Regions from separate parts of the Arthrobacter humicola genome, predicted to be linked through region 2. Evidence: predicted binding sites of a transcription regulator. Region 2 holds the regulator's gene; each other region holds the start of a gene.
The links. The regulator LexA, encoded in region 2, represses DNA repair genes until DNA is damaged. The targets are predictions, from matches to a motif close to TCGAACANNTGTTCGA.
Positions count from the first base shown of each region.

Region 1: the regulator LexA is predicted to act here: its motif matches at 5,089-5,104, upstream of ABD243_RS03710 (LysM peptidoglycan-binding domain-containing protein).
Region 3: the regulator LexA is predicted to act here: its motif matches at 5,466-5,481, upstream of ABD243_RS09725 (shikimate dehydrogenase).

Region 1 covers NZ_BAAAQB010000009.1:49,319-59,798, reverse strand. The annotation lists gene ABD243_RS03720 (class II 3-deoxy-7-phosphoheptulonate synthase) at 1-1,158, shown strand, start outside; gene ABD243_RS03715 (Stk1 family PASTA domain-containing Ser/Thr kinase) at 1,285-3,453, opposite strand; gene ABD243_RS03710 (LysM peptidoglycan-binding domain-containing protein) at 3,560-4,963, opposite strand; gene ABD243_RS03705 (Rv2175c family DNA-binding protein) at 5,375-5,728, shown strand; gene ABD243_RS03700 (polyprenyl synthetase family protein) at 5,933-7,027, opposite strand; gene ABD243_RS03695 (hypothetical protein) at 7,024-7,557, opposite strand; gene dinB (DNA polymerase IV) at 7,697-8,917, shown strand; gene ABD243_RS03685 (DUF3040 domain-containing protein) at 9,210-9,575, shown strand; gene mraZ (division/cell wall cluster transcriptional repressor MraZ) at 9,978-10,406, shown strand.
Region 2 covers NZ_BAAAQB010000010.1:50,205-60,684, reverse strand. The annotation lists gene dapF (diaminopimelate epimerase) at 1-590, shown strand, start outside; gene ABD243_RS04245 (class I SAM-dependent methyltransferase) at 571-1,185, opposite strand; gene hflX (GTPase HflX) at 1,895-3,493, shown strand; gene ABD243_RS04235 (ATP-dependent DNA helicase) at 3,486-5,633, shown strand; gene lexA (transcriptional repressor LexA) at 5,715-6,464, opposite strand; gene ABD243_RS04225 (LysM peptidoglycan-binding domain-containing protein) at 6,818-7,207, shown strand; gene ABD243_RS04220 (histidinol-phosphate transaminase) at 7,276-8,394, shown strand; gene hisB (imidazoleglycerol-phosphate dehydratase HisB) at 8,465-9,091, shown strand; gene hisH (imidazole glycerol phosphate synthase subunit HisH) at 9,088-9,819, shown strand; gene ABD243_RS04205 (hypothetical protein) at 9,820-9,978, shown strand; gene priA (bifunctional 1-(5-phosphoribosyl)-5-((5-phosphoribosylamino)methylideneamino)imidazole-4-carboxamide isomerase/phosphoribosylanthranilate isomerase PriA) at 10,027-10,480, shown strand, end outside.
Region 3 covers NZ_BAAAQB010000029.1:53,282-63,761, forward strand. The annotation lists gene ABD243_RS09705 (lyase family protein) at 1-940, opposite strand, end outside; gene pcaG (protocatechuate 3,4-dioxygenase subunit alpha) at 937-1,512, opposite strand; gene pcaH (protocatechuate 3,4-dioxygenase subunit beta) at 1,520-2,416, opposite strand; gene ABD243_RS09720 (bifunctional sugar phosphate isomerase/epimerase/4-hydroxyphenylpyruvate dioxygenase family protein) at 2,459-4,465, opposite strand; gene ABD243_RS09725 (shikimate dehydrogenase) at 4,465-5,346, opposite strand; gene ABD243_RS09730 (IclR family transcriptional regulator) at 5,530-6,372, opposite strand; gene ABD243_RS09735 (MFS transporter) at 6,598-7,911, shown strand; gene ABD243_RS09740 (hypothetical protein) at 8,199-8,435, shown strand; gene ABD243_RS09745 (MoaD/ThiS family protein) at 8,440-8,766, opposite strand; gene ABD243_RS09750 (WD40/YVTN/BNR-like repeat-containing protein) at 8,797-9,921, opposite strand; gene ABD243_RS09755 (hypothetical protein) at 10,010-10,192, opposite strand; gene ABD243_RS09760 (universal stress protein) at 10,342-10,480, shown strand, end outside.

The DNA of each region.
Region 1 (10,480 bases), on a different contig from region 2:
AAGGCGTTCCTGCTCCAGGGCGGCGACTGCGCCGAGACCTTCGAAGCGGCGACGGCGGACAAGATCAGTGCCCGCGTCCGGACCATCCTCCAGATGGCCGTTGTCCTCACGTACGGTGCGGCCATGCCGGTCATCAAGATGGGCCGCATGGCGGGCCAGTTCGCCAAGCCCCGCTCCTCCAACGACGAAACACGCGACGGCGTCACCCTGCCGGCCTACCGTGGCGACATCGTCAACGGCTACGACTTCACCCCTGAGTCCCGCGCGCATGATGCCAGCCGGATGCTCAAGGCCTACCACACCTCCGCCTCCACCCTGAATCTGATCCGTGCGTTCACGCAAGGCGGCTTCGCGGACCTGCGCCTGGTGCACCAGTGGAACAAGGGCTTCACCGAAAATCCGGCGCACGCCCGTTACGAGTCGCTGGCCCGGGACATCGACCGTGCCATCAAGTTCATGGCCTCCTGCGGCGCCGACTTCGAGGCACTCAAGCGCGTGGAGTTCTACGCGAGCCACGAGGCCCTCCTGCTGGACTACGAGCGCGCCCTGACCCGCATCGATTCGCGTACCGGGCTGCCCTACGACACCTCGGCGCACTTCCTGTGGATCGGGGAGCGCACCCGCGAATTGGACCACGCGCACGTCGACTTCCTCTCCCGCGTCCGCAACCCCATCGGCGTGAAGCTCGGCCCGTCGACCACCGGCGACGATGCCCTGCGCCTGATCGACAAGCTGGACCCGGAGCGGGAGCCCGGCCGGCTCACCTTCATCACCCGCATGGGCGCCGGCAACATCCGCGAGAAACTGCCGCCGATCGTCGAGCGCGTCACCGCGTCCGGCGCACAGGTCCTGTGGGTCACCGACCCCATGCACGGCAACACGGTCACCTCGCCCAACGGCTACAAGACCCGCAATTTCGACGACGTCATCGACGAAGTCCGCGGATTCTTCGAGGTCCACCACGCGCTCGGCACCGTTCCCGGCGGCCTGCACGTGGAGATGACGGGCGACGACGTCGCCGAATGCCTTGGCGGGGCCGACCCGATCGACCAGGAAGCCTTCCTGGACCGCTACGAATCGGTCTGCGATCCGCGCCTGAACCACATGCAGTCGCTCGAAATGGCGTTCCTCGTGGCCGGTGCGCTCTCCAAGCGCTGACCCGCTGCACTGTCTGAAGTCCTGACAAAGAACTAAAGTCCTGACACAAAAGCTCCGCCCGGCTGGTCCAGCCGGGCGGAGCTTTTGTGTGTGTGGGGGCTGCTCCGAGGGGGCTGCCGAATCGGGTCAGACCACGGTGAGCGTGATGACCGAGCCTTCGGGGACGGCTGTGTTCACCGGATCCTGGGCGCGGACGGTTCCGAAGAATCCGCCCAGGATGTTGTCGATCTGGACTTTGAAGCCGAGGTCCTCTAGGGCTTTCTGGGCGTCCGAGGCCTGCTTCCCGATGAAGCTCGGTACCTGGACGAGCTTCGGTCCCTTGGAAATCGTCAGCGTCACGGATCCGCCCTTGGTCAGGTTGCCGGAGGCAGGGTCCTGGGCCAACACCGCCCCCTTCGGGACGGTCCGGTCATTGACCGGATCCGGGGCCACGACGGCCTTCAGCCCGGCGGCTTCGAGGGCCTTCACAGCGGCACCCTGCTCCTGGCCGCGGACATCCGGAACCGGAATGGGCTGCGGTCCCTTGGAGACCGTCAGGCCCACGGGAGTCCCGTGCCTGACGGGATTGCCGCTGCGCGGCGCCTGGGCCAGGACAGTCCCGGCCGGCGCCGTCTCATCGAACGTCTCGGTGATCGGACCCAAGGCCATTTCGGCGCCGTTGAGGGCGGTCTTGGCGTCGTCCAGGGTCTTCCCCGTGAGGTCCGGCAGCGGGAACAGCTCCGGGCCCTTGGACACGGCAAGGGACACTGGCTGGAATTTCCGGATGACCTCGCCTGCCTTGGGCTCGGAGCCGACCACCAGGCCCGGCGAGACGTTGTCATCGAACACGTCCTTGACGGTGGATTGGAACCCGGCCGTGCGGAGCAGGTCCTGGGCCTCCGCCACAGTCTTGTTGGCCACCGGGGGAATCGTTCCGGGCGAGCCGGGGCCCATGCCGAAGAACCAGCCGGCGACGGCGGCGAGGAGCGCCGCGACCACAAGGAGGACAATCCAGACCAGCCCGCGGCGTCGTCGGTTTCCCTCATGCAGGGTCTTGGTGGGCGTGGCCGCGGCGCGCTGGCGCGCCCTTTCCTCGTCCCGGTCCAGTTTGCGCTGGGCGCGCTTGCTGGTGGCGGTGCCGACGTCGCCGGGTTCGCCGTACCCTGCGGCGCCCTGATAAGCCCCGTCTTCCGGAGTGGACGAGTCTTCCGGGGTGGACAACGGCCCGTAGGCGGGACGCCTCGGTCCGTTCGTCATCACGGTGGTCGGGTTGCCGCCGCGGGAGATCATCTCCGTGGGCTGCTGGAGGCCGCCGTACACCTCGGTGGGCATGTCGTTGGGGGGCCTCACGTAGGCAGTGTCCTGCACGGCCGACGCCGGTACGGTACCGGCTGGCGGGCGGCTCGGCGGGGCGGCGACGGCCGGCAGCGGGCGGTGGACGGCCGCCGGCGGTTGGAGGTCGAGTTCGGCGTCGCTGAGGTTGGTCCTAATGTGCCGGAGTTCGGACAACAGCGCGTTCCCGTCGACGGGGCGCTTGTCCGGGTCCCGGTCCGTGCACCACTGGACGAGTTCGTCGATCTCTGCGGCCAGCCCCGGCACCTGAATGGACGGTGCCTCCACAGTGGAATTGACGTGCTGGTAGGCGACCTGGATGGGCACCTCGCCGTCGAACGGCTGCCGGCCGGTGACCATTTCGTAGAGCATGATCCCGACGGAGTAGATATCGCTGCGGGCGTCCGCCTGTTTGCCCAGCACGAGCTCGGGGGAGAGGTAGGCGACAGTCCCGATCAAGGCGCCGGTGCTGGTGGACGTCGAAATGGCGCGTGCCAGGCCGAAGTCGCCGAGCTTGATCCGCCCGTCGTCGGCGATCAGGACGTTTTCCGGCTTGATGTCGCGGTGGATCATGCCGGCGGCGTGCGCGGCGCCCAGCCCCTCGACCACAGGGTCGATCAGCGCCAGGGCCAGCCGCGGTGAGAGGGCGCCCTTCTCGTTCAGGACGTCCCGCAGGGTGTGGCCCTTGATGTACTCCATGACGAGGTAGGCAAGGGGGCCGTCTTCGCCCTGGTCCAGGACGCCCACCACATGGGGATGGGAGAGCCGGGCTGCGGCTTTGGCTTCGCGTCCCAGCCGGTCCAGGAACTGCGGATCGTCGGCCAGGTGGGGATGGAGCACCTTCAGGGCGACATCGCGCTCGAGGCGCTGGTCCGTGGCGAGGTACACGGTGGACATCCCGCCGCGGGCAAGCTTGGATTGAACCCGGTAGCGGTTGTCCACCAGGTTCCCGACGAGAGCGTCCGACACGTATTCCTGCACCATACAATCCTAGTCGGTGGACAGAAACGGGCCCGGACCAACATGCGATCCGGGCCCGTAGCGAAGAGGTCCGCCGTGCGGGAGCCTGTATTTAGCGAAACCCTGTTACTTAGCTGAACAGCGTCCGGTTGGCGTTGATGGCGGCGACATAGGCCTTGGTGTCCTCGTACATGCCGTTCTGGCTGACCGAGTACTGGCCCTGGTAGTAACCGGCGATCGCATTGTCCAGATCAGAGCTGGTGCGCACCAGCTGACGGATGATCGCAACGCCTGCCGTGGCGTTGTCGTACGGATCCAGCAGGTTCAGCTTGCGGCCCACCAGCTCCGAGGCCCACTCGCCCGAGGACGGGATGACCTGCATGGTGCCGATCGCGTTGGCCGGGGACACTGCGCGCTGGTTGAAGCCTGATTCCTGGTACGCAAAGGCGAGGGCCAGGCTGGCATCGACGCCCATGCGCCGTGCCGTGTCCGCCACGATCGACTTCATCTGTTCGCGGGTGGGGACGGGGGAAGCGTTGAGCAGCGCCTTGTTCTGGTTGGCCGAGCTGACCACCGCAGCCGGGTAGGTGAACCCGAGGAACGTGCTGGGCACGAGCGGCGTCGTTGCGGCAGGCTGGGTCGCGGCAGGCGTCGTCGAGGCCGGGGAGAGGGTGGACGCGCCCGGGATGACAAGCTTCTGGCCCGGGTAGATAATGCTCGACATCGTCAGCCGGTTGGCGGACAGGACGTCGGAGAGCCGGACGCCGTTGCGAGCCGCGATGCCGGAGAGGGTGTCGCCGGACTTGATGGTGTAGGAACCGGAGCTGGCCGGCGCCGTTGCGGGCTTCGACGGGGCTGCCGGGGCCGGTGCCGCGGGAGCGGACGGCGCCTGCGTGCTGGAACCGCCGCTAACCTTGACCTTCTGGCCGGGATAGATGACGGAGCCCATGCCGAGCCCGTTCCACTTGAAGACCTCGGACAGCCCAACGCCGTGGCGGGCGGCGATGGCGCTCAGGGTGTCGCCGGACTTCACGACGTAGACGCTGGCCTGGGCCGACGTCACTGAGGCGGAAGCGGCCGGCTTTGAAGCGGTCGGTGTGGCTGCCGTGGACCCCGTGAGCTTGATCTTCTGCCCGGGGTAAATGATGGTGTTGGCCTGCAGATTGTTCAGCTTGAGCACGGCGTAGGTGTCCAGGCCGTAGCGGCCGGCAACGGCGCTGATGGTGTCGCCGCGGGCGATCGTGTACTGGGCGGGAACCGCCGACTGCGCCGGCCGCAGGGCGCTGGGCAGCGTGACCGGCACGGAAGCGGCGGGAATCACTGCCGCCTTGAGGGACGTGGCCACCTCAGCTTTCGCCTGTGCACGCATGGCGGCCGCGAGGGTTGCCGGGACCGCACGCGCACGGGGTTCGGCAGCCGCAGGCTGGGCGATCGCCAGGGAGGAAAGCACGACGGCGGGAAGCGCCGCCGTCGTCGCCGCGATCAGCGGCAGGCTGGGCCTCGGGTGGTGCTGTGGCGCACGTGAGGTTGTCATTGGAAAGATCCTCTTCTCAGCGGCAACGCTGCGGTCAGGCCGGTACAACTGGTGTTACCAGTGTGACAAAAGTTATTTCTGTTACAAATGTGATCTATGTGAATGTCTCATGAATTGGCAATTAGCACAAGAACTGTTTGATATTCCGCAAAGCGATTTTCGCCGTGTCGGCACGTCGGCCTCCGCACGCAGTTGCGTCGGAGACCCAGGGGAGCCCCTTGTCAGTCCCTTATACGGATCCTGTTGGTGCTGCGGGAGCGCCCAGGCAGTCCGGCGGAGTTCCGGAGAGTCCCGGCGGGCCTTCGGGTGGAGCGGAGCAGCATTCCCGGCGTGGCCGGTGGGCTATGACGGGCTGGCATTTACCCGGACCCCGACTAGGCGGCGGGCCCCCCGCCGTGGCAATCTTTATCCGTGAGTAATGTAGAAAGCCTCGTGGGCGAATGGCTGCCCCTGCCCGATGTCGCACAGCTTCTGAACGTGTCTATTACCAAGGTCCATGCACTTCTGGACGAGCGTGCGCTGGCGGCCGTGAGAATCGGCGACCGGCGCATCCGGTCCGTACCGGCGGCTTTCATCCAGGACGGCCACGCAGTGGAGAGCCTGAAGGGCACCATTGTTGTCCTCTCGGACGCCGGATACTCGGACGAGGAACTGATCAGCTGGCTCTTCACTCCGGACGAATCCCTGCGGGGCCGGCCGATCGATGCCCTCCGTGAAGGCCGCAAGACAGAAATCCGCCGCCGGGCACAGTCCCTGGCCTGGTAGGAGCATCCTGGCAGTCATGAACTGATCGCACCGGCAGCCTCAACGAGGTCGGGTCGTCTTCATCACTGCCAGTCCTGTTTAACACGTAATTAACGCGTATTTAACACGTCGTGTTTTGGCGTTTGCGGGCCGTGTACAGCGCATGTCGCTGTGCACGGCCCGCTTCGCATCTTCCCGGGCCGGGGGTCCGGAGCCGGGCCCGGGTCAGGCGGCGCGGCTGACCGTGGCTTCCGCCAGCTTGCGGAGCGCCGTCTTGGGCAGCTCCTCCAGCGGCAGGAGGTCCAGGGCGGCAAAGGCCGCCTTCCCGAACTCCTCAATGAGTACTTCCGTGGCCTGGAGCGCACCGCAGTCCACGATGATCCGCCGGATCTCCGCAATGTCGGCATCGCTGAGCTCGGGGTTGCCGAGCTTGGCATCGATGAACTCTGATTCGGCCGGCGAGGCCTGGTCCAGGGCGAACGCGACCAGGACCGTGCGCTTGCCCTCGCGCAGGTCGTCACCGGCAGGTTTGCCGGTGGTGACAGGGTCGCCGAAGACGCCAAGGACGTCGTCGCGCAACTGGAACGCTTCGCCGAGCGGCAGGGCAAAAGCGGAATAGCCGCGCAGCAGCTCGTCGCCGGCACCGGCAAGGGCGCCCCCCAGCGCGAGCGGGTGCTCCGTGGAGTACTTGGCCGACTTGAACCGAATGATGGACTGGGCCCGGCTGACCGCACCGGCGCGGTCCCGCCGCGGCCCGGCGACCTCTTCGAGGATGTCCAGATACTGCCCGGCCATCACTTCGGCGCGCATGAGGTTGAAGATCAGCCGCGCGGGGCTACCGGACGCGGCGCGGTGTCCGATTTCCGTGAACGATTCCTCGCTGAAGGACAGGCAGAGATCGCCGGTCAGGATGGCGGCGGCATGGCCGAACCGCTCACTGTCCAGCGCCCAGCCCTGGGTCTCGTGCAGTTCGCTGAATCGGCGGTGGACGCTGGGGCCGCCACGCCGGGTATCGGAGCGGTCAATGATGTCATCGTGGATCAGGGCCGCGGCCTGGAACAATTCCAGGGCCGAGCCCGCTGTCACCACCTCGGCCGCGCCGGCCTCCCCGCCGGCGCCGCGCCAACCCCAATAACACATGAGGGCCCGGAGGCGCTTGCCGCCGGTGACCAGGTTGGAGATCGAGCCCATGAGCGGATCGATGTCCTGCGAGATCGAGGACATGACCGCCTGGCGGCTGGTCAGGAAATCCGTCAGCTTGCCGGCGACGGCGGCCACGAAGGCCGTCTGCTCGAGTCGCAGCTGTTCGGCGAGGGTCACTTGACGGACTCGGCAGCGACGTTCGCGCCAATGGTGAACGTGGACACGCCACCGGTTTCCATGACGGAGATGTTCACGGTCTCGTTGTCGCCGCGAAGGAAGTCCTTGGAAGGCAGCGTGCCCACGGTTTCACCGGGAACGGCCTTGAAGCCCTGCGCCTCCAGCCCCTTGGTGTAGAAGGCCAAGACGTCGGCGGCCGGCGCCGTAATGCTTCCGACGAGTGCCACGGTGGCCGGCACGGTGGTCTTGTCGAAGCTGCTGGACACCACCTTGGCTGCGGGCATGAGCGGCAGGAGCGTCTGCGGGAAGCCGGGAACCAGCGCGCCGACGGTGGCTGAGGTGCCAGGCTCCGCGGAGGGGCTGGGCGGAGCCGTAGTGGAGGATTGCGGCGATGCCGCAGAGCTCGACGTCGACGTCGACGACGCCGCCGGAGTCCCGGTGCTGGCCGGCGTGCATGCGGCCAAGGCCAGTAACGTGCCCGCCGCCGCGATGGCCGCCGTGGCACGTTTGCGCTGTCCAAATACCTTCACAGGGACTTTCCTCCTGGTGTCGACGCGGAATCAGCCTCCAGTTTAGTCAGTCCCCGGGCATAGGATTGAAGACGTGGGGCCGGACGCAGACAAACACCAGGGAGCAAGGGGCGGAGTGCAGCCAACGGTGCACGCCAATATGCAGCCCCAGGCGCGTCTTAGCGACGAATCACTGCGCGACCTCCGGCGCACCAGCATCCTGCACGTTGACATGGACGCATTCTTCGTCTCGGTGGAGCTGCGCAGCCGTCCCGGGCTGAAGGGAAAGCCCGTGATTGTCGGCTATCCGGCGGACCGGTCCGTGGTGCTCTCCGCCTCCTATGAAGCCCGGGCGTTCGGCGTCAGGTCAGCGATGCCCATGGCGGTTGCGGCACGCATGTGCCCCTCGGCGGTCATCATCGAGCCCCGCCACAAGCTCTACTACGAGGTGTCCGGCCAGATCATGGCCATCTTCGGTTCCATCACCGACCTCGTGGAGCCGCTCAGCGTGGACGAGGCGTTCCTGGACGTCGGGGGAGCCATCCGTCGCCTCGGCCCGCCGCGGGAGATCGGCGAACTGATCCGCGCCCGTGTGTCCCGGGAATTGGGAATCACGGCCTCGGTGGGCATCGCCGCCAGCAAGTTTGTGGCCAAAATCGCGTCCACCCGCTGCAAACCGGACGGGCTGCTGCTGATCAGGCCCGAAGACACCGTCCCGTACCTGCACAGCCTTCCGGTCAGTGCGCTCTGGGGAGTCGGCGGCAAGACCGTCGAGGTCCTTGCCCGGAAGGGTATCCGGACCGTGGCCGACGTCGCGGCGGCACCCCTGCCCACGCTGCGGAAACTGCTGGGAGCCTCGGGGGAGCACGTTTACCGGCTCTCCTGGGGCATCGATCCTCGGCCCGTGACACCGGTCCGGCTGGAAAAGAGCATCGGGGCTGAAGAGACGTTCGTCACGGACACCGCCGACGACGTCCTGCTCCACCGCGAACTGCTGCGGCTTTCGCACCGGACGGCGGAACGCCTCCGTGGCGCCGGCATGCACGCCCGCACCGTGGCCCTGAAGCTGCGCTACGCGGATTTTTCCACCATTACCCGCAGCCGCACCGTGAACACCCCAATCGACAGCGCCCAGCTGCTCTACGCTGTGGCGGTGCAGCTCCTGCAATCGGTAGGCGAGCGGCCCATGACAGTCCGGCTCATCGGCATCCGGGCGGAACAGCTGGAAGAGGCCGCCCACGCGCCCCTCCAGCTCAGCCTGGACCGCCGCGACGACAACTGGCGCGCCGCCGAACAAGCCCTCGACGCGGTCACCCGCAAATTCGGCAATAAGTCGGTTCTACCCGCGCGGCTCCTTGATCCCGGGGGTTCGACCGAATGAGCCATCCGGCCCGTCGCGGCACCAACGCCCATGGCCTTGAGAGCGCAGACAGGGCCTTAAGACTGTCTTTCAGAACGGGCCGCAACAATCTATCCTTATTAATACCTAGGGTTTAGGACGACTGGATCGATCGTTGGGGTGACGACCTCGCCGCCTGAGGCCGGCACGGGACTTTTGAGTCGCCCCTTTCACCAATGGCGGTGAACGGGAACCACTTCGGAATCCCGGGCGTTAGGGGTTTAGGGCAATGGCCACGTCAAGTCCCGACGTTGGCAGACTTGAGGAGGTCGTGATGCCGCTCTCGGAGCACGAACAGAAGTTGCTTGAGCAACTTGAGAAGCAGCTGAATGAGGACGATCCCAAATTCGCCAGTTCGATGGGATCAGTCTCCGGCCGCTCTTGGTCCACCCGTCACCTCGTCATCGGAGTGCTCGCGACTCTTGCGGGCGTCCTGTTGTTGCTGACGGGAGTCTGGACGCAAATCATCCTCGTCGGCGTAGTGGGGTTTGTGGTCATGGGCGCCGGTGTGTACTACGCCACGATGCGCAGTACGGGTGTTGGCAAGGGCAGGGGCGCCGGTAAGCAGGGCAAACCCAGGAGTTCGTTCATGAGCAATCTCGAACAGCGCTGGGACGAACGGCACCGGGGAGAATCCTGAACTGCTCCGTGAGGGCTGCGTAGGCCCTCCACTTTCCGCCACCGGTCTGCGGGCGGACGGCGAAAGACCCGCTTCGGCGGGTCTTTCGCCATTTAAAGCGGCAATTTCCCTGTGGCCGGGATGCAAAACGGGGTCCCCGGAATTGTTTCGGGCCGGAGCCAGGCCTGTGGCCTTAATCTCCAACGCCGCCCGAGGTACTCCAAGCAAAATCCCTCCACTTTCACCCACCAATCTTGTTTCCCTGCAAATGCTGGGAAGAAAGGGGATAAACATCCGCATATTTGTGCAAACATCCCGGGCGTGTCGTTGACTGTGGAGCGATGTGGAGTAATGTGGAGGACGTAAGAGGGTAGTGGCAGCACAGGGGACGTTGGGCTTCCTAGAACAGACAGGCGGTGGGCCGTGTTTCTCGGCACACATTCGCCACGTCTGGACGAAAAAGGTCGAATTATCCTCCCCGCGAAGTTCCGTGAGGAACTTGCCGGCGGGCTGGTTCTCACAAGGGGCCAGGAACGTTGCATCTACGTCTTCAGTGAGGCGGAATTCGGCCGGGTTCACGAGCAGATGCGGGAGGCTCCAATTTCCTCCAAGCAGGCACGTGACTACATCCGTGTTTTCCTCTCTGGAGCCTCGGACGAGGTACCTGACAAGCAGGGGCGCGTGACGATTCCGCCGGCGCTCCGGGAGTATGCAGGTCTTGGCCGGGAACTCGCCGTCATCGGCGCAGGATCCCGTGCGGAGATCTGGGACGCCCAGGCATGGAGTGAGTACCTGGCCGAAAAGGAAACCGCCTTCTCGGAAACCGACGACGCCATCCCGGGGATTCTCTGAACCCCCAATAGACCTACAGTTCACAACGTTCCTTGATCGAGATCTCCAGCCGCCCATCCGGTTGTTGTCCTGGC
Region 2 (10,480 bases):
TGAACCTGCCGGCCGGCGAATCCCTCGTCATCGGCACCCGGGGCGGCGTGAAGACGATCGTCCGCACCGCTGCCGGCTACGCCGTCGACATGGGGCCCTGGGCGTTCATTTTCCCGGGCGAGGCGACCGCGCGGGCCATGGATTCGCTCGTCAGCGCCGAGGGGCTGGAGGTGGCCAGGCCCGCACTGTCGGTCAGCATGGGCAACCCGCACACAGTGGTGGCCCTGGCCGAAATGGCCGAACTTGAGGCCACGCAGCTGTTCACCGCGCCCAAGGTGGATCCGACGCCGCCGCACGGCACCAATGTTGAATTCGTGGTGCCCTCCGAACCACTCGTCCACGACGGCACGGGCACCATCACCATGCGGGTCCACGAGCGGGGGGTGGGGGAAACCCAGTCATGCGGCACCGGTGCCTGCGCCGCCGCCGTCGCCATCCGCCACTGGGCCGGGCAGGGCGCGCCGGACGCGTGGAACGTTCACGTTCCCGGCGGAGCGGTCGGTGTGAAATTCTTCGTCGGCCCGGAGGGACACGAACACGTCGAGCTCAGCGGCCCGGCCGTGATCGTGGCTACCGGGACGCTTTCCTGACCCGAAGGATCCGGAACGACTTCGACGTGCTCTCACGGGTCACGGTGAAGCTGGAATCGAGCTCCGCCGCGAGCCAACGTTGCAGCGAATCCGAGCCGAGATTCTTCTGGACCACGAGCCACGCCGATCCGCCCGGCGCCAGCCGCGGAATCCACAGGCGCAGGAGCGCGTGAAGTTCGTCCTTGCCGATCCGGATAGGCGGGTTGGACCAGATGGTGTCAAAACGCAGTTCGGGGTCCACCGCCTCCGGCGTGCTGGCGGTGACGTTGGTGAGTCCCAGCAGTGCGGCGTTTTCGTTGGTCAGGGTCACGCAGCGCTCGTTCACGTCCACCGCGTAGACGCGGGAGTGCGGTGCCCGCAGGGCCATGGTCAGGGCAATCGGGCCCCAGCCGCAGCCGATATCAAGCAGGTTCCCCTGCGGAGCCGGAGCCGGGACATCGGCCAGCAGCACGGCCGTTCCCTTGTCGATCCCGTCCGGGCTGAAGATCCCCGAGGACGTCTGCAGCCGGCGCGTCTCACCGGCAAGGTCCACGGTGAGCGGCTTGCGGGTGAAGGGCCCGGCGGGCTGGGCGCTGAAATAGTGTGCAGACTCCATAATGGGCCAGATTAGTTGGCGGTCCACCCGAATGGGAAACCGGACGGGACGCGGAACGGCGTCCGGGCCCGGGTACGCAACGGAACGGCCGCGGTGCCAGGAAGGAGCGGCCGCCAAGCCTTGGAACGGGGCGTGAACGGTCCCGGCGGCCCGCCCCGAACGGCGCACCCCGGGGAGCTGACCGCGTGAACCGGGCGAGCTTCGGCGTCTGCTAGGCTTAAAAGCATGATCTTGATCTCCAAGTAGCCGGCACGGGTCTCATCCCGTCCCCGCAGCGACGCAGGTAAACGCCTTCCGCTCAGTGCTCCATCGCCATGTCGAGTTATCTCGCCGGCAGGTGCACGAAACACTTGGAATCCAGCCGCTTTTCTCGACAACGCCTTGACGGCGGCCCTTCTTTCCTTGACACCGTGCCTGGCCCGCTTCCGGGCCGGCCCGGCGGACGGCAATTACCTCACTGCGTTCCCCGCAGCCGGGCGCCTCGGGCGCCTCTCCCACCGAGCCGCTCTCTTCACCTAGCTGTTCTCTTTACCTAGCCCTTCTCTTTACCCAGCCAGCGCTCCGCCCGGAGCCAGCCCTGCCCCCGGCACCGTTGCCGCGGGCATTCCAGGAGGCCTGCATGACCCCTCGCCGTCAGCCCAGCGCGAATACCGCTCCACAGAGCACCAATCGGCACTATTCTGAAATAGCCGAACCCCTAAAGGAGACCATGACCAGCCAGCCCAACACCGGACCCGATTCAGCCGCCCAGGACATGAGCCCTGAGGAGATCCAGGCTGTTATCGACCGGATCCTCTCCAAGGACGCCCCTGCCCCGAACGCGGGCCGCGGCACCGGAGCCCACGACGCAGCCGGCACGAGTGCCGGCGGCCAGAAGGCGGTGTTCGGCACGGCACAGGCCATCTCGCGCCTGGACGACGTGTACACCAACTTCGACGGCGACCAGCAGGACCTTGAGGAACGCCACGCCCTGCGCCGCAAGGCGGGCCTGTCCACCGAACTCGAGGACGTCACCGAGGTCGAATACCGTCAGCTGCGCCTCGAACGCGTCGTCCTGGCCGGACTCTGGAGCGAAGGTACTCTCGCCGACGCCGAGAACTCCCTACGTGAACTTGCGGCCCTCGCTGAGACAGCCGGCTCCGAGGTCCTGGACGGGCTCGTCCAACGCCGGGCCAAGCCCGACCCCGGAACCTTCCTCGGCTCCGGCAAGGCGCAGGAACTCAAAGCCATCGTGATGTCCACGGGCGCCGACACCGTAGTGGTCGACGCCGAACTCGCCCCGTCCCAGCGGCGCGGCCTGGAGGACATCGTCAAGGTCAAAGTCATCGACCGCACCGCGCTCATCCTGGACATCTTCGCGCAGCACGCCAAGAGCCGGGAAGGCAAAGCACAGGTGGAACTGGCCCAGCTCGAATACCTGCTCCCGCGCCTGCGCGGCTGGGGCGAGTCGATGTCCCGCCAGGCCGGTGGCCAGGTGGGCGGCGCCGGCGCCGGCATGGGTTCCCGTGGTCCCGGTGAAACCAAGATCGAACTGGACCGCCGCCGGATCCGCACCCGCATGGCCAAGCTGCGGCGCGAAATCGCCGCCATGAAGCCCGCCCGGGAAACCAAGCGCGCCAACCGCCGTCGTAATGCCGTGCCGTCAGTAGCGATCGCCGGCTACACCAACGCCGGGAAGTCCTCGCTCCTGAACCGCCTGACCGACGCCGGGGTGCTGGTGGAGAACGCCCTGTTCGCCACGCTGGACCCCACCGTGCGCAAGGCAGAAACCGCCGACGGCCTCGGCTACACGCTGGCGGACACCGTGGGATTCGTCCGCTCGCTGCCCACCCAGCTCGTGGAAGCATTCCGCTCCACCCTGGAAGAGGTGGCCGACTCGGACCTCATCCTGCACGTCGTCGACGTCTCGCACCCGGACCCCGAGGGCCAGATCGCCGCAGTCCGGGCAGTCTTCAGCGAAGTCGACGCCCGCAAGGTTCCGGAAATCATCGTCCTGAACAAGGCCGACGCCGCCGACCCGTTTGTGGTCGAACGGCTCAAGCAGCGCGAACCGCGCCACGTGGTGGTCTCGGCACGCACAGGTGAAGGCATCCCGGAACTGCTCAAGGCCATCAGTGACGGCATTCCGCGCCCCGGCGTGAAGCTTGAACTGTTGATCCCCTACAACCGCGGAGATCTGCTCAACAAGCTCCACGAGACCGACGCTGAGATCCTCAGCCTCGAGCACGAGGAAACCGGCACCCGGGCCGTGGTGATGGTGCGCGAAGGACTCGCCGCTGAACTGGATCCCTTCATCAGCAATGACTGAGGCTGCGGTGACCAAAGCCAAGGCCGGATCCCCGGACGCCGGGGCCGCTGACGCGGAACCGGCCGATGGCGGGACGGGCGAGGACGCCGCGGGCGGCAACACGGCCGGCGGGACCGGCGAGGCGTTCGTGATTGAGCTGCTCGACCGTGCCGTGTCCGGCATGGGTGGCCAGAGCCGCGACGGCCAGCACGAAATGGCCCGGCAGGTGGCGCGCGCGATCGACAGCGGCGACCACCTGCTGGTCCAGGCCGGCACGGGCACCGGCAAGTCTCTGGCGTACCTGATTCCGCTGATCGCCCACTCGCTGACCAGCAACAAGCCCACCCTGGTCTCCACCGCGACCCTGGCACTGCAGACTCAGATTGTCGGCCGCGACCTGCCCCGGCTGCTCAAGACGATCACCCCGGCCCTGGAGCGGCCCGTCAAGGTTGCCCTGGTGAAGGGCCGGTCGAACTATGTGTGCCGGCACAAGATCGAGGGCGGCTTCCCGTCCGAGGAACCGTCTGAGGGACAACTGTTCTCCCTCGGCGAGGACACGTCCGTGCCGCACTTTGCCGCCGCGCTGGGCGGGCCGTCCTCCCAGCTCGGCAAGGAAGTCGTGCGCCTGCGCGAATGGGCGGAGGAGACGGTCACGGGAGACCGGGACGAACTCATGCCCGGTGTCACGGACCGGGCCTGGCGGCAGGTCTCCGTCACGTCCATGGAGTGTCTCGGCGCGCAAAAGTGCCCGCTCGCGGCCGAATGCTTCAGTGAACTGGCCCGGCAGAACGCCGCCGATGCCGACGTCGTGGTCACCAACCATGCCATGCTCGCCGTCAGCGCGTTCGAAGGCCTGGCGGTCCTGCCTGAGTACGGCGTCGTGGTGGTGGACGAGGCCCACGAACTGCAGGACCGCGTCACAGGCGCAGTCTCCGGCCAGCTCTCCGTCGCGATGGTCCACGCCGCTGCCTCCGGGGCCCGGAAGCACACCGGCATCACCGTGGACGCCCTGAACAATGCCGCCTCCCACCTGGAACTCGCCATCGACGGTGTCCCCAGCGGGTTGATGCCCAACGGCCTGAACACCGAGCAGCTGGACTGCATCGACCAGTTGCGCGACGCCTGCCGCGCCGCGCTCTCCGATTCCAAGGGGGACAGCTCCACGACGGCCGACGGCGGTCGCCAGCTCGCCCGGTCCCGCCTCATGGTCATCCTGGAACTCTGCGAACGCCTCCTGGCCGCGCGGGAAAACCGCGAAGTCGTGTGGTTCTCCCGCAATAGCAGCTTCGACCCGGCGCAGGGCTACTCCCAGCCGGACGAGACCGCGCCGGCCTTGATCAATGTGGCTCCGTTGAGCGTCGCGGGGCGGTTGCGTGAAGGACTGTTCGCGGACCACACCGTCATCCTGACATCCGCCACGCTCGCCATCGGGGCGGCGTTCGAGCCGGCCGCCGGAGGCCTCGGCCTGGTCGGCAGCGGCGCCCCGAGCTGGACCGGCGTCGACGTCGGGTCCCCGTTCGACTATCCGAAGCAGGGCATCCTCTATGTCGCCCAGCACCTGCCCAAGCCCGGCCGCGGCACGTCCCCGGAGGCCCTGGACGAACTCGAGAAACTGATCCGTGCCTCCGGCGGGGGCGCCCTGTGCTTGTTTTCCTCCCGGCGGGCGGCGGAGGAGGCCGCCGAGGCGATGCGGCCACGGCTGGGCCTCAGCATCCTGTGTCAGGGGGAGTCGAGCATGACGGCGCTCGTGCGGCAGTTTGCCGACGAGCCGGACACATGTTTGTTCGGCACGATGTCCCTGTGGCAGGGTGTCGACGTTCCCGGGGTGTCCTGCCGCCTGGTGGTCATTGACAGGATTCCGTTCCCGCGGCCGGACGACCCGCTCATGACAGCACGTTCCCGAGCGGTGGCGCAGGCCGGCGGCAACGGCTTCATGTCCGTCTCGGCCACGCACGCCGCAATCCGCCTGGCGCAGGGCGCCGGCCGGCTGATCCGCTCGACCTCGGACAAGGGTGTGGTGGCGGTGCTGGATTCGAGGCTGTCCACGGAGCGCTACGGCGGGTTCCTCCGCGCCGCGCTTCCGCCGTTCTGGCCCACCACGGATCCTTCGATCGCCGTGGCCGCCTTGAAGCGCCTGGCGAAGGACTCCGGAAAGGACTAAAAAGCAGGGGCCGGAGCCGTGGCTCCGGCCCCTGGAAGCCGTTCCGGGGGTGGCTGCCCCGGGAGGCCTGCCACGGGGTGGCTAGAGGGAGCGGAGCACCGAGACGACCTTGCCCATGATCACGGCGTGGTCGCCGAGGATGGGCTCGTACTGGGTGTTTTGCGGCAGCAGCCAGGTGTGGCCGTCGCGCTGGCGGAACGTCTTGACCGTTGCTTCATCATCGAGCAGCGCGGCCACGATGTCGCCGTTCACGGCGTCGCCCTGGCGGCGGACAACCACCCAGTCGCCGTCGCAGATGGCGGCATCGATCATCGAGTCGCCGGCCACCTTGAGCATAAAGAGTTCGCCGTGGCCCACCAGCTGGCGCGGCAGGGGCATGACGTCCTCCACCACCTGGTCGGCGAGGATCGGTCCGCCGGCCGCGATGCGTCCGACGAACGGCACCATTGCCGTGTCGGTGGCGCTGGCGAGTTCCGTCACGGAGAGGCCACCGACGGCCCGGAGGCCGCTGGACTTCTCGACGCCCGAAATGGCCCTCGTACCCTCGTCCAGGGTCAGCGGCATGAGCACTTCCATGGCCCTTGGACGCTTTGGGTCGCGACGCAGGTACCCGAGCTTTTCCAGTTGGGACAGCTGATGGGTCACGCTCGACAGGCTGGCGAGTCCGACGGTGTCGCCGATTTCGCGCATGGACGGCGGGTAGCCGTTGTCACTGACGGAGCGCTGGATCGTTTCCAGGATTTTCTTCTGCCGGACGGTCAGGCTCTTGGGGGCCCGGGCAGGCTGGGCGCTCCGTGAACTGGCCCGGCCGCCGGTGGCTTGTGCTGCCATGTTCGCCAACGCCTTTCCGTTCCACCCGGCCGCCGTGGCTGCTGTCACCGGGAACTTCCGGCCTGAAATGTCAGACCCTCCTGATCAACTACCGATGAACGAGTTCACAAGCTGTTGTTCTTTCCCTCAAAAGTAGGCCAGCGGCAGAGCTTTTTCAAACATTTGTTCTAGCGAGTCTCGACATCGTTCGTTACTAAGTGCTAAAACAGAACTAGCAAAGTTCGAATATGTGTTCGATTCAAGGATTTGCGAGTCGAGTGCATTCTTCGGTTCTATGTTCGAAGGTTCGGCCGGTTGGCGGCGAGTATGTGGAGAACGCCGGCGGCACCGTATGGTCCAGGAGGGCTCAGTTCATGTCAGCAGCAAGCGCGTTTCACAGCACTTTTGATCACAGCATCACGGACCGCGGGGTCACCCGGCGGCCGAAGCAGGCGCCGCTGCGGCTCACCCGGCGCGGACGGTTCGTCTTCTTCGGGATCCCGCTGATCCTGCTGGCAGCGCTCATCTTGTCGTTCAGCGGATTCCTCAACGCTCCGGCCAAGGCGGCGGATTCCGCGGACCAGCTCAATGTGACGCCCACTGTTTCCGTGACAGTCCAGCCGGGGGAGTCCCTCTGGGCCATTGCGGGGACCGTCGCGCCGGAACGCGATCCCCGTGACGTCGTGGCCGATATCGTGCAGCTGAACAACCTTGACGCTGCGCGTGTAATGCCGGGCCAGCAGCTGTTCGTTCCGTCCAAGTAGGTACCGCCGGCGCCCGTCCCGGGCGTCACAGTTTCAGCGCCCGTCCCGCTTCCACTTAAACTGGTCACGTGACTGACCAGCTTGAGCGCCTCAACCGACTGCCCCTCCGAACCAATCTGCGCGGCCTGCGACCGTATGGCGCACCCCAGCTGGACGTCCCCATTCTGCTCAACGTCAACGAGAACACCCATGGTGTCCCGGCCGACGTCCGCGCCGCCATCACCGAGGCTGTCAGCACCGCCGCCGCCGGGCTGAACCGGTACCCGGACCGGGAGTTCACCGAATTGCGGGAAGCCCTCGCCGAGTACCTTGGCCACGGTCTGGGCGCGGAGAACATCTGGGCCGCGAATGGCTCCAACGAAGTCCTTCAGCAAATCCTCCAGGCCTTCGGCGGCCCCGGCCGGACGGCCCTCGGTTTCCCTCCCACATACTCGATGTACCCGCTGCTGGCCGCCGGCACGGACACGGAGTACATCGTCGGCGCCCGCGCGGCGGACTACGGGCTCAGCGCGGAATCGGCTGCCCGCCAGGTCCGGGAACTGGAGCCTAACATTGTCTTCCTGTGCTCCCCGAACAACCCCACCGGTACCGGACTGGGTCTTGATGTCGTCGAGGCCGTCTATGACGCCGGCCAGGCCAGCCAGACCATCGTGATCGTCGACGAGGCGTACCACGAGTTTGCCCACGACGGCACACCCAGCGCTCTGACCCTACTGCCCGGCCGGGAGCGGCTCATCGTCTCGCGCACCATGAGCAAGGCCTTCGCCCTCGCCGGGGCGCGGCTCGGGTACATGGCCGCCGCTCCCGAGGTCACCGACGCCCTGCGGCTGGTCCGTCTGCCGTACCACCTGTCAGCTATCACCCAGGCCACGGCCCTGGCCGCACTGCACCACCGCGTGGCCCTCATGGCCGACGTCGAGGACATCAAGCGCCAGCGCGACCGGATCGTGTCCGAGCTGACCCGCCTGGGCCTCAAGCCGGCGGCTTCCGATTCGAACTACGTGTTCTTCGGCGGACTGGAGAGCCCGCACGACGTCTGGCAGGGCCTGCTGGACGCCGGCGTCCTCATCCGCGACGTCGGCATCCCGGGGCACCTTCGCGTGACCGCGGGCACTGAGACGGAAACCACAGCCTTCCTCGAAGCCCTTGAACGCATCCTGACCAGCCACGCCACGCCGCAGGCCTAGACTTGACGGGGAGCCAGTGCGCCCCGCCAGACTGCCCAGCACCCTGCCTTCTTCCAAAGGACACATCTACATGAGCAACACCGGAGCCACCGCCGCCGAGGGCCGGACCGCACGCATGGAACGGACCACCAGTGAGTCCTCGGTCCTGGTCGAGATCAACCTGGACGGCACCGGGGTCTCGGATATCAGCACGTCGGTCCCGTTCTACGACCACATGCTGACGGCCCTGAGCAAGCACTCGCTGATTGACATGACCGTCAAGGCCACCGGCGACACCCACATCGATGTCCACCACACCGTCGAGGACGTGGCCATCACCTTTGGCGAGGTTCTGCGGACCGCATTGGGCAACAAAGCCGGAATCCGCCGCTTCGGCGAGGCGACCGTGCCCCTGGATGAGGCGCTCGCGCAGGCCGTCGTCGACGTCTCGGGCCGGCCCTACCTTGTGCACGCCGGCGAGCCGGCAGGCCAGGAATACCACCTGATCGGCGGCCACTTCACCGGCTCGCTGACCCGCCACGTGTTCGAGGCGATCACGCTCCACGCCGGGATCTGCCTTCACATGAACGTCACGGCCGGACGCGACCCCCACCACATCGTCGAGGCCCAGTTCAAGGCGTTCGCCCGGGCCCTGCGCGCAGCCGTCGAACCGGACCCCCGGGTCGAGGGCATTCCGTCCACCAAGGGCGCACTGTGACCGGCCCGGTCCTGCGCGACGGGGCCATCATCGACCCGGCCGCCGGAACCAAACCGGTGTCTCCGGAGGGAAAGCCGACCGTCACTGTGCTGGACTACGGTTCCGGCAACGTCCGCTCTGCAGTCCGTGCTCTGGAGCGCGCCGGCGCCGAGGTCATCCTCAGTTCCAAGCCCGAGGACGTCCTCAACGCCGACGGCCTCGTGGTCCCCGGCGTCGGCGCCTTCGAAACCGTCATGCGCGAGCTCAAGTCCGTGGATGCCATCCGCATGATCGGCCGCCGCGTCGCCGGCGGCCGCCCCGTGCTTGCCATCTGCGTGGGGCTCCAGGTGCTGTTCGAGGCAGGCGTCGAGCACGGCACGGAAGCCGAAGGCATGGGTGAGTGGCCCGGCAAGGTCGAGTTGCTGCCCGCCGACGTCGTGCCCCACATGGGCTGGAACACCGTCTCCGTCCCGGAGGGATCCAAGTTGTTCGTCGGCGTCGAGGGTGAGCGCTTCTACTTCGTGCACTCCTACGGGGTCCAGCACTGGGACTTCGACGTCATCCAGCCCCGGATGGCGGCGCCCCTGGTGACCTGGTCCGAACACGGTGCCCCGTTCATTGCGGCCGTGGAGAACGGCCCGCTGTGCGCCACGCAGTTCCACCCGGAGAAGTCCGGCGACGCCGGCGCCCGGCTCCTGCGCAACTGGGTCGACAGCCTGCGCCCCGCGGCACCGGAACAGACCGCCTAGATGTGGTCCCTGGTCCTCATGGGCGTCGCCGGCCTGCTGGTCGGCGGCGCAATCTCCTTCCGCCAGCAGAAAAGTCCGCGCTGGGTGGAGGTCGTGTTCTACATCCTGGCCGGCATGTCGCTGCTGGCCGCCTATCTCCTGACCCTGCCGGCGTCCTGACGACCGTGCCGCGTTCCTGACCCACCATCCCGAGCTGAGGACACCACGATGACCACCGAAACCCCGCTGCCCGTACTCGAGCTTCTGCCCGCCGTCGACGTCGTCAACGGCCAGGCCGTCCGGCTCGTGCAGGGCGAAGCCGGCAGCGAGACGAGCTACGGCACTCCGCTGGAGGCCGCCCTCAACTGGCAGCAGCAGGGGGCCGAGTGGGTGCATCTGGTGGACCTGGACGCCGCATTCGGGCGCGGCTCCAACGCTGAACTGCTGCGCGAGGTCGTGGGGCGGCTGGACATCAAGGTGGAACTCTCCGGCGGCCTGCGCGACGACGAATCCCTCGAAAAGGCGCTCGACCTCGGCGTGGCCCGCGTGAACCTGGGTACCGCGGCACTGGAGAACCCGGAATGGACCTCCCGGGTGATCGAGCGCTTTGGCGATAAGATCGCCGTCGGCCTCGATGTCCGCGGTACCACGCTCGCCGGCCGCGGCTGGACCAAGGAAGGCG
Region 3 (10,480 bases), on a different contig from region 2:
GCTTCTGCGGCATGGCCGAGGACACGCCGCGGCCCGCGGCACGCGGTTCGGCGAGCTCGGCCACTTCCGGCCGGCTCAGGAACAGGACGTCGGCGGCAATCTTTCCGGCAGCGTCCGTCACGGTGGCCAGGGCATCGCCGAGCGAGGTCACGGCAACACGGTTGGTGTGCCAGGGCGCCGGAACGGTGGCGAGTCCGAGGCGGGCGGCCAGCCGGTCGGAGAGATCGAAGGGTGACAGCGGCCCGGCGATGAGCCCGGTGCCGGGCGTCAGTGCAGCGCCGGATGTCAGTACAGTGCCGGCGGCCAGGGTCCCGGCGGCGCCGCCGGTCTGGACCGGCAGTTCGAGTGCTTCGAGCCGGCGGCCGGCGGCGGCCAGCCCGGCAAACCACTGCGCGGCCCGGAGCCCGAAGCTGAAGGGCAGCGAGTGCTGGGTCAGGCTGCGGCCCACGCAGAGCGTCCGGGCATGGGCTTCGGCCAGGCCGGCGAGGGCCGACGTCGCCGCCGTGAGCTCGGTGAGCAGCTCGCGCACGGCCCTGGTGGCGAGCACCATCAGGGCCGAGTCGAGGACGTCCTGGCTGGTCAGCGACGTGTGGACGGCCCGTACCGCGCCAAGGCCAGCGCCGTCCAGGGCCCTGACCTGTTCACGGAGGTCAGCGAGCAGCGGGATGACCGGGTTTCCCCCGCCCTGAGCGCGCACGGCGATGTCTGCGACGTCGTACCGCTGCACCTGCGCGGCCGTGGCCACCACCGCTGCGGACCCGGCCGGGGCGAGGCCCGCCTCATCCAGGACCGCCGCCCAGGCCGCCTCGACCTCCAGGATGGCGGCGAGCACTGCACGGTCCCCGGTCAGCGCCGTCACCAGGGGCGACGCCGACACGGGGTTCAGCAGGCCAAAGTCGCCGTGCAGGCCGGCGCCGCCGCCGGTCTCGAAGGAGGTCACTTCGAGGCACCCTCGACGTCGCTGAAATCCAGGAACACGGTCTCGCCGTCGCCTTGGAGGCGGATGTCCCAGGTCAGGCCGCCGTCGGGATCCCGGCGCGCGATCAGGGTCTCGCGGCGGTCCGGCTCCAGCGAGGACAGCAGGGGATCCTGGGCCAGGGCCTCCTCGTTCTCCGGCAGGTAGATCCGGGTGAACAGGCGGTTCATGAGGCCGCGGGCGAAGACCGCAACAGCGATGAACGGCGCCGCACCCTCTTCGGTGGGTCCCGGGTTCACGGTCGTGAACGTGAAGACGCCGGTGTTGCCCACCGCGCTGCGGCCGAACCCGGTGAAGGTATAGCCGTCACGGACCAGGGAGCCCGTGTGGTGCGGAACCTTGCCGTCCGCGTCGGCCTGCCAGATTTCCAGGATGGCGTCCGGAATCGGGTGGCCGGCGCCGTCATAGACAGTGCCCTGGAGCCGGATGGAGCCCGGGGATCCGGGGGCGAGCAGCTCGCGGTCCTTGGCGTAGGGTAGGGCGTAGCCAAAGAACGGGCCCACGGTCTGGCCCGGTGTCGGGGTGAGTTTACTCATGATGCGCCTATTCATTCTCGTCGCCTGCTGCACCTAATGCCTCGTTCTCGGTCCACGTCCGTTTGGGCCCGGTCAGGACGATGTCCCAGTTGTACGCCAGAGCCCATTCAGGCTTGGTCTGCTCGTGGTTGTAGCTGGCCACGAGCCGGTCGCGGGCGTCCTGGTCCACGATCGACTGGTAGATCGGGTCCAGCGGGAAGAGCTGGTCACCGGGGAAGTACATCTGGGTGACGATCCGCTGGGTGAACTCCTGCCCGAACAGGGAGAAGTGGATGTGGGCCGGTCGCCAGGCATTGAGGTGGTTCTTCCAGGGGTAGGCGCCGGGCTTGATGGTGGTGAAGCTGTAGGAGCCGTCGGCGCCCGTGATGCAGCGTCCGAGGCCGGTGAAGTTGGGGTCCAGCGGTGCCGGGTGCTGGTCCCGTTTGTGGATGTAGCGGCCGGCGGCGTTCGCCTGCCAGATCTCCACGAGCTGGCCGGCGACGGGACGGCCGTCGCCGTCGAGCACGCGGCCGGCGACCACGATGCGTTCGCCCAGCGGTTCACCATTGTGCTGGATGGTCAGGTCCGCCTCCAGCGCGTGCACGTCCATGTGCCCGAACGCCGGAGAGTAGAGCTCGATGGTTTCCGGGTCCGCGTGGTGCAAGTCCTTGGTGGGGTGGCGCAGGACGCTGCTGCGGTAGGGCGCGTAGTCGAGCCGCGGCTGGGTTTCGGCCGGGGCGCCGTTCTTGAGGGCCCGCGCGTAGGCCTCGCCGATCGCCTTCATCTCGGCGCTAAGGTCCGCCTGCGACTCTGCGGCGGCATCGAGCGGCGCGTACGTCTTTGGTGCGGCCTCCATGGCTTCGTCGGACACGTCTTCGGTGATCGGGTCGGCGTTGAAGATCTCGAGGTTCAATTCTTCAGGCACAGCAACCTCCTTTCCTGGGTGTGGTTGTTGGTCGGGTGGGGATCAGGAACTGCGGGTCAGCTGGTGCAGGTGGTCGTACTGGACGGCGTGCCGTACGGGTGCGTTCGGAGCGCCGTAGCCGTCGTAGGCGCCGCGGCGTTCCACCATTTCGAAAAACACGCTGCCTACGGTGGCCGTGTAGAAATGCAGGAATTCGCCGTCGGCATCACGGTCATAGAGCAGGTTGAGCTCGCGGAGCGTGGCCAGGAAGTCCGGGTCCAGGGCGAACCGGGCGTCGAGGTCCTCGTAGTAGTTCGCCGGAATCTGCAGGAAGTCCAGGCCGCGGTCCCGGGCGGCGCGGGCGGTGGCCACGAGGTCAGTCACGGCGAAGGCCACGTGCTCCTGGTAGGTGCGGCGGTGGCCGGTCCCGGACTCGCCGGGTTCTTTTGTTCCGGCGGCCTCCTGCTGCAGCAGCGGTGCCAGGTTCAGCACCAGGCGGACGCCCCGGTCCTCGGTGAGCATCACCTGGGAGCGGACCAGCCCGGTGGGGCTCGCCACCTCGGCATACGGCTGCGGTTCCAGCGCGAGGGCGCTCGTGTAGAACAGCACGGCCTCGTCGAAGTGCTGCCACGGCTGGGCGAGGTTCACGTGGTCAATCACGGCACCGGCTACGGGGCCCGCGGCGGGAGCGGTGCCGCCGGCTGCAACAACGGGAGGCCGTGCGTTGCCGGGTTCGTGAGGCTCCCCGAATTCGCCGACCCAGGCTGCCGTGCCGTCCGGGCTGCCCTGGCAGAGGAATATCTCGGTGGAGTCCGGCGCTGCGAAACCCTGGAAGACTTCCTCGTTGGCCTGGCTCTTGCGCGGCACCGCGGGGGCCTTGAGCTGCTGGGCGCGGGCGGCGGCGATGACGGGAGAGTCGACATCGAACCCCAGCGCGGAAATGGCAGGAGAAATTGCAGTGGAAATGGCAGCGGCGGCAGCCGCCTGCTGACCGGCGGCGGGTTCTTCGTTGATGATCAAGCGGGCGCGGCCCATGGTCCACAATTGCACGTTCTTGGTGCGATGGCGCCCGTTGAACGCAAATCCCAGCTGGCTGAGCAGCGTTTCCAGGCCGGCGGTGTCCCCGGCCCGGACTTCGGCGAAGTTGAAGCCGGCGGGCTCGGCCACCCGGGGAAGCGTGGCAAGCTCCATCGGGTAACGGCGCCGGGCCGCAGTGCCGGCCGCACCGCTTTCAGCCGCGGCCGGGTTGGCCTCGAGCCATCGGGCGCTCTGCTCTTCGAGCCAGATCAGCGACCGCATGGCATCGACAGCCGTGCGTTCGACGTCGGACTGGCGGAACACGTCGTTGAACACTTCCAGCGATACCGGTCCGGTATAGCCGGCGCGGACCACGTGGCCCATGAACTTGGCGAGGTCGAACTGGCCCTCGCCCGGGAACACCCGGTAGTGCCGGCTCCAGGACAGCACGTCCATCGTCAGCTTGGGGGCATCGGCCACCTGGACGAAGAAGATTTTCGCCGGGTCGAAGGCCTCAATCGGCGCAGTGTCCCAGCCGCGGGAGAGGATGTGGAAGGAGTCCAGGCAGGTGCCTAGGTGGGGGTGGTCCACCATGTCAACCAGCCGGTGGGCGTGCTCGTAGTCGCTGACGTATTTGCCCCAGGCCAGGGCCTCGTAGGCGACCTTGACACCGTATTCGCCCGCGAGGTCCGCGAGCCGGGAGAGCTGGGCGGCCCTGAGTTCGTCGTCGTCGATCGTGGCCGTGCCCACGTTGGAGCACAGCAGCATGGTGTCCATGCCCAGCCGGGACATGAGCCGGAACTTGGCGTCCGCGCGGCGCAGATTGGAGGCGAGCAGGTCCTCGGGAACGCTGTCGAAGTCGCGGAACGGCTGGTAGAGGTCCAGCGTGAGTCCGAGGTCGGCGGCCAGTTTCCGGACATCCTCCGGGCTCAGCGATGACGTGACGAGGTCCTGTTCGAAGATTTCAATGCCGTCAAAGCCGGCAACCGCACAGGCCTGCATTTTTTCCCGCAGGGTGCCGGAGAGGCAGACGGTCGCGATTCCGGTGCGCATCAGGCTGCCACCTCTTCCGCGGCCACGAGTTCCAGGAAGTGGGAGCGCATGCGGTCCGCGTCGGGCTCCCGCCCGGTGAAGATCCGGAACGCGTCCGCGGCCTGCCCCACCGCCATCCGGCCGCCGTCAAGGACGTCGCAGCCCTTGGCCCGGGCCGCGCGGACGAGCTCGGTTTCGATCGGCCGGTACACGATGTCGGCCACCCAGTGCCGGGACTCCACGAGGGACATGTCCAGCGGAACACCCGGATGGGCGGCCATGCCCACCGGGGTGCAGTGCACCAGGCCGTCGGCCCGGGGCATGAGCTGCGGCAGCTCCGCCGTCGTGCGGGCCGTGACCGTCCGGTCCGGGAAGAACCCTGCGAGTTCGGCAGCCCGGGCGGCGCAGCGCGCCGCATCCGTGTCCACGAGGTCCAGTTCCCGGACACCCGCCGTGAGCAGGGCGTAGGCGACGGCGGATCCGGCACCGCCGGCTCCCAGCTGGACCACGCGGTCCAGGGCGGCCCCCGGGAGGCCGGAGGCCAGGGCCGCCGCGAAGCCGGAAAAGTCTGTGTTATGCCCGATGAAGCGGCCGTCCCGGATGACCACGGTGTTGACGGCGCCGAGTCGCCGGGCGTCGGCGGAGACCTCGTCAAGGTAGTCGAGCACGAGCTGTTTGCAGGGGTGGGTGATGTTCAATCCGTTGAACCCGAGGCTCCGGGCACCGGACAGCAGCTCCCCCACGGCCTGACCTGGCAGGCCAAGTTCGATCAGGTCGATGGGGCGGTAGAGGTACCGGAGGCCCTGGACGTCACCTTCGCGTTCATGCATGTAGGGCGTGAGGGACGGCATGACACCGTCTCCCACGAGTCCCACGAGGAAGGATTCTGCTCGATTGCTCATCCGGTTAGCTCCTTTGACAACTGACTCGGCGGGCCGTGGCGCTTGAGGCGTCTGCGGCGGGCCGGGTGATAGGGATTACACTACAGAATTTGTTCACATGTTGCACTCTTGTTCGAATGACGAACATATTGTTGCGACGGCGCCCGCCGTCCCGGGGCACCCCAGAGCGGCACGCGGAGCACGTCACCGCTGGGGCAGCCGGGCCGAGAGCTCAGCTGCGGCCGACTGGAGCAGGGGCACACAGGCCACCAGGTCCTCCATGCTGAGCCGGAACACCGGCACGGCCGTGGCGAGGGAGGCAAACGCGTGACCTTGGGCGTTGAACACCGGAACCGCGACGGCGCGCATGCCGGCCTCGTTTTCCTCGTCCATCGTGGCGTAGCCACGGCGGCGGACCAGTTCGATCTCCGCCCGGAACGCGTCGCGATCGGTGATGGAATGCTCTGTCAGCGGATCGAGGGGCAGTTCATCGAGAAGCTGGGCGCGGGTGGCGTCATCGGCGAACGCCACCAGCACCTTGCCCACCGAGGTGGTGTGCAGCGCCCCCAGATGGCCTGGATCGCTTGTGACACGGAAGGTCTGCGGGCCGTCCACCTTGTTCACCGTCAGATGGTGGATGCCGTCACGCACGGAAAGAATGGTGGCCTCGCCCGTTTCCTCGGTCACCCGGCGCAGGATGGGAAGTGCCGTGCCTGCGAAGCCGTGATGATTGGAAACCCGCTGGCCAAGCTGGAAGACGCGCAGGCCCAGGTGGTAGCGGCGCCCGTCGGGCTCGTAGTCCACGAAGCCGTCCCGCGTCAGCGAGCCGAGCAGGCGGTACGTGGTGCTGAACGGCAGATCGGCCCGGCGGGAGATCTCCGCGGCGCTGGCGCCGCGCGGCTCGTCGCCCAGGAGGACCAGCAGGCCCAGGGCCTTCCCCACCATGTCCGTCCGCGAGTCCTCCTTGGCGGCCTTGGCAGGCTTCACAAGGGCCTCCCCCGGGGCGGCGGAGACGGTGGACTCTTCTGTGCCTTGATTCACACTCATACAATGATGCTCCCACATAGTGAGAGCTATTTCTAGATGGTGATTATTTTTCTTGACAGGTGACTGCGCTCACAGTCATGATTGCTACATCGCACAAGTAGCTTCCACCATGTGGCTACTAGTCCGGGTCTTTCCACGGACCTCCGGCTGCACCAAACTTAAGCAAGCGGCAGTCGAGACATTCCTGATCCATCCGCGACAACGTCGTCACACAAAAGGAACACCATGAGCCAGACTCTCCCGTCCGCGACGGGCACCACCACGGGAGGGACGCCGAAGAAGGCGGCCCTTGCCAGCTTCCTGGGCAGCGCCGTCGAGTACTACGACTTCTTCATCTTCGGTTCGGCAGCGGCACTGATCTTCCCGCATGTTTTCTTCCCTGATGCCGACACCAACGCGGCGATCATGTCTTTCGCCACTTTCGGCTTCGCCTACATTGCCCGCCCGATCGGCGCCGTCGTCCTTGGCCACTTCGGTGACAGGATCGGCCGCCGGAAGGTCCTCATGTTCACGCTTCTGCTGATGGGGGCCTCCACCTTCGTCATCGGCTGCCTTCCGGACTTCAAGACGGTGGGCTGGTGGGCCCCTGTCCTACTGGTGCTGGCACGTCTCTGCCAGGGCTTCTCCGCGGCCGGCGAGCAGGCCGGCGCGTCATCCATGACGCTGGAGCACGCCCCGGACAACCGTCGCTCGTTCTTCACCTCCTGGACGCTCACGGGCACCCAGGGCGGCCAGATCCTCGCTGCCCTCGTCTTCATCCCCGTCCTGGCGCTGCCCGATGACATCAAGTACAGCATTGGCTGGCGCATCCCGTTCTGGCTCAGCGCCGTGGTTGTGCTGGTCGCGTTCTTCATACGCCGCACCCTGCACGAACCGCCGGCATTCGAGGAAGCCCGGAAGACCGCGCAGATCTCCAAGCTCCCGGTGGCCGACCTCCTCAAGGGCCACTGGCGCGATGTCCTCCGCGTCATCGCCTGCGCCTTCATCGCCGCCGTGTCCACTGTCTTCGGGACCCTGGCCATCAGCTACGCCAAGAACGTTGCCGGCGTGGACGGCACCACCACGCTCTGGCTCGTCGTCGGCGCCAACTTCATGGCCCTGGGCACCCAGCCGCTCTTCGGCATGCTCGCCGACAAGATAGGCCGGAAGCCGGTCTTCATCTACGGCGCACTGTCCAGCGCAGCCCTGACCCCGGTCTTCCTGCTGAGCCTCGAGTCCGGCAACGTCCCGCTCATGTTCCTTACGGCAATCGCGTTCTTCTCCTTCGGCTACGCTGCCGCCAACGCGGTCTGGCCCTCCTTCTACGCCGAGATGTTCAGCACCAACGTCCGCTTCTCCGGCCTCGCCATCGGCACCCAGCTGGGCTTCCTCATGGCGGGTTTCGCCCCCGCGATCGTGGCGGCCATGGGCGGCATCCAGCCCGGCGGCTGGGTCCAGATCAGCATCTTCACCGCAGTCATCTGCCTGATCGCCACCATCGCGGCCCTGACGGCCAAGGAAACCTTCAAGGTGCCCACGAAGCAGCTCGGCGTCAAGTAGTCCGGCCGCGGCGCTCCTGACCGGGCACCCCGCTCAACCGGAAGTTCCGCACCTACGACGGCGGCCCGTCCCTTCGGGGGCGGGCCGCCGTCGCGCGTGCAGGCGGTCAAAGAACGTGCCCAGGCGGCCATCGGAGCAAGAATCGGACCGGAGCCGGGGCCGGAAATCGGGCCGCCGCCGAAAACTAACCGTCCCCTTACCGCACTGAAACGCGGACGCAACATTGGCGCAGGACACTGGAAGGGCCGGCAAGAGCAGGCACCAACTCCAGTCCAGGAGGCCCCGTCATGTTGAAGGAAGCGAAAGCCCATGTAACCCGTATCCGTGCCCTCGACCAGCTGCACCGCGGCGACGAGATCGAGGCCCGTTTGCGCGTCGGCCCGAACTACGACGATGTCGTGATCCGCCGCGGCCGCGTCCAGGAGACGGCGCCCGGAATCGGCGTCGTCTGGATCATGGACCGCCATTCCGGCATGCGGAAGGCCATCAACGCGGACGAATGCACCGTCTGGCGGGTCGCCTGAAGCGTCAGCCTCCCGCCACGGACTGGATGATCAGGACTTCCTGGCCCGGTGCCACCGTCGTCACCAAGCCCTGCAGCCGCCGGATCTCATTCCCGTTGACGTATATATTCACGTAACGGCGAACGGTTCCGGTTTCATCCCGCAACCGCCGCGACAGCGCCGGATAATCCCCGGTCACCGTATCGAGCACCCACTCCACCGTCACCGCTTCCTCCGCGGGCGCAGTCAGGATGGACTGCCCGCCGGCCAGCGGTTGGAGGACGCTCGGCAGGACCACACTGATCGCGGAATCCGCCGGCACGGGCACGCCGTTAGTCACGACGCCGTTCATGCGTTTCCAGCCCTTCACGGCTGCACTGGCTCACAGCTGCATCGGGAGCAGGGCAGCGGAAACCGTAGCAGCCCGCACGCACAGCACGTCCGGCAGGTGCGAGGCCACTTCGCTGAAGTGCTCCCCCTCGTCGGCACTGGCATAGACGCTGCCGCCCCGCGTTCCGAAGTAGACGCCGGCGGGCTCGGCCTCGTCGACGCACGCAGCATCGCGCAGCACGGCGTTGTACTCGGGGTCCGGCAGACCGGAGTCGAGCCGCTTCCAGCTGGCACCGGCGTCGTCCGTCCGGTGCACCGCCAGCTTGCCGTCCGGCGGAATCCGCTCGCCGTCGGCCTTCAGCGGGATCACCCAGGCCGTACCGGCCCGGCGCGGGTGCGTCAGCATCACAAAGCCGAAGTCCGCCGGGAGCCCTTCGGCGATCGATTCCCACGATTCGGCGTCGTCGTCGCTGCGGTACACGCCGTGGTGGTTCTGCGCATACAGGCGGCCGTCGACGGCGGCGTCCGCCGCGATCTTGTGGACGCACTGGCCGAATTCCGGGTTGGGGTCCGGCATGAAGTAGGCGGAGATCCCCCTGTTGCGGGGTTCCCAGGAAGCTCCGCCGTCGAGCGAGCGGTAGACCCCGCCTGTGCTCATGGCGACGTGAACTTTCTCGCCCGTGGGGTCAACGACGATCGAGTGGGCCGCGGCGCCGCCATAGCCGGCACCCCATTCGCTGCGGTGCGGATGATCCCAGAGGCCGCGATTGAGCTCGAAGTGCTCGCCGCCATCGGTCGATTTCCAGACGGAGATCGGCTCGCACCCTGCCCAGACGACGCCGGGACGGGACTCGGCATCGGGGTGGATTTGCCAGATTCGCTCCAAGGCGGCGTCCGTGCCGTCGGGGAACGTGATGGCGCCGTTTTCGGGCTCCTCCCATGTCCCGCCCAGGTCATCCGAGTGAAAGACGGTGGGACCCCAGTGCTCGGAGCGGACCCCCACCAGGATCCGGGTCCGCCCGCCGCGGCTGTCGATGCCGATGCTGGGCACTTCACTCATCAGAAAATGCGGCCCGGACAGGGACCATTCCCTCCGGTCCGGGCTGGTCGCCAGCCACAGACCCTTCTTGGTGCCGATCGCCAGGATATAACTCTCTGCAGTAGCCATGCCCCCCATGCAACCACCCGCACCGGAAGGCCGCAACGGTTTTCTTGCGATGCCGCCGTGGTCCCGGGACGGTGCGCCGGCGTGCCGGGCCCCGCCGTCAGTCGACGAACTCCGACTGCGTCTCGATAAAGTCCCAGTCCGCGTCCGTCAATGATCCGGCGCCGCCGGCGTCGAAGATCCCCCGCTTGACGGTCTCGGGCAGCTCGATGGTCCGGAGGTTTTCCCGGAGCCATTCCTTACTCGCCAAATCCAGATCCAGCCACCACATATAGATCTCCACGGCAGCCACCTCCTCCTGTGTTCTTCAACCGTAGGCCCCACCCCCGGGGTGTACAAGGGATGCGCCGGGACCGGCACCGCAACGGGTCCGGCCGCGGGACCGGGAAGTAAGTCCCTGTTCAATGCGACACCGCCGGGCAAGAATGAAGTATGTCTGCCGAGTCCGCCGAGTCCGCCGCCGGGCCCTCGCCCGTCGTGGTGGCCGTGCTTCCGGGACAGCATCCCGAGGTGCTGCAGACAGCGGGAGCGCTTGCCAAGCGCCTCGCCGCGCCTCTGGTCTGCGCGTATG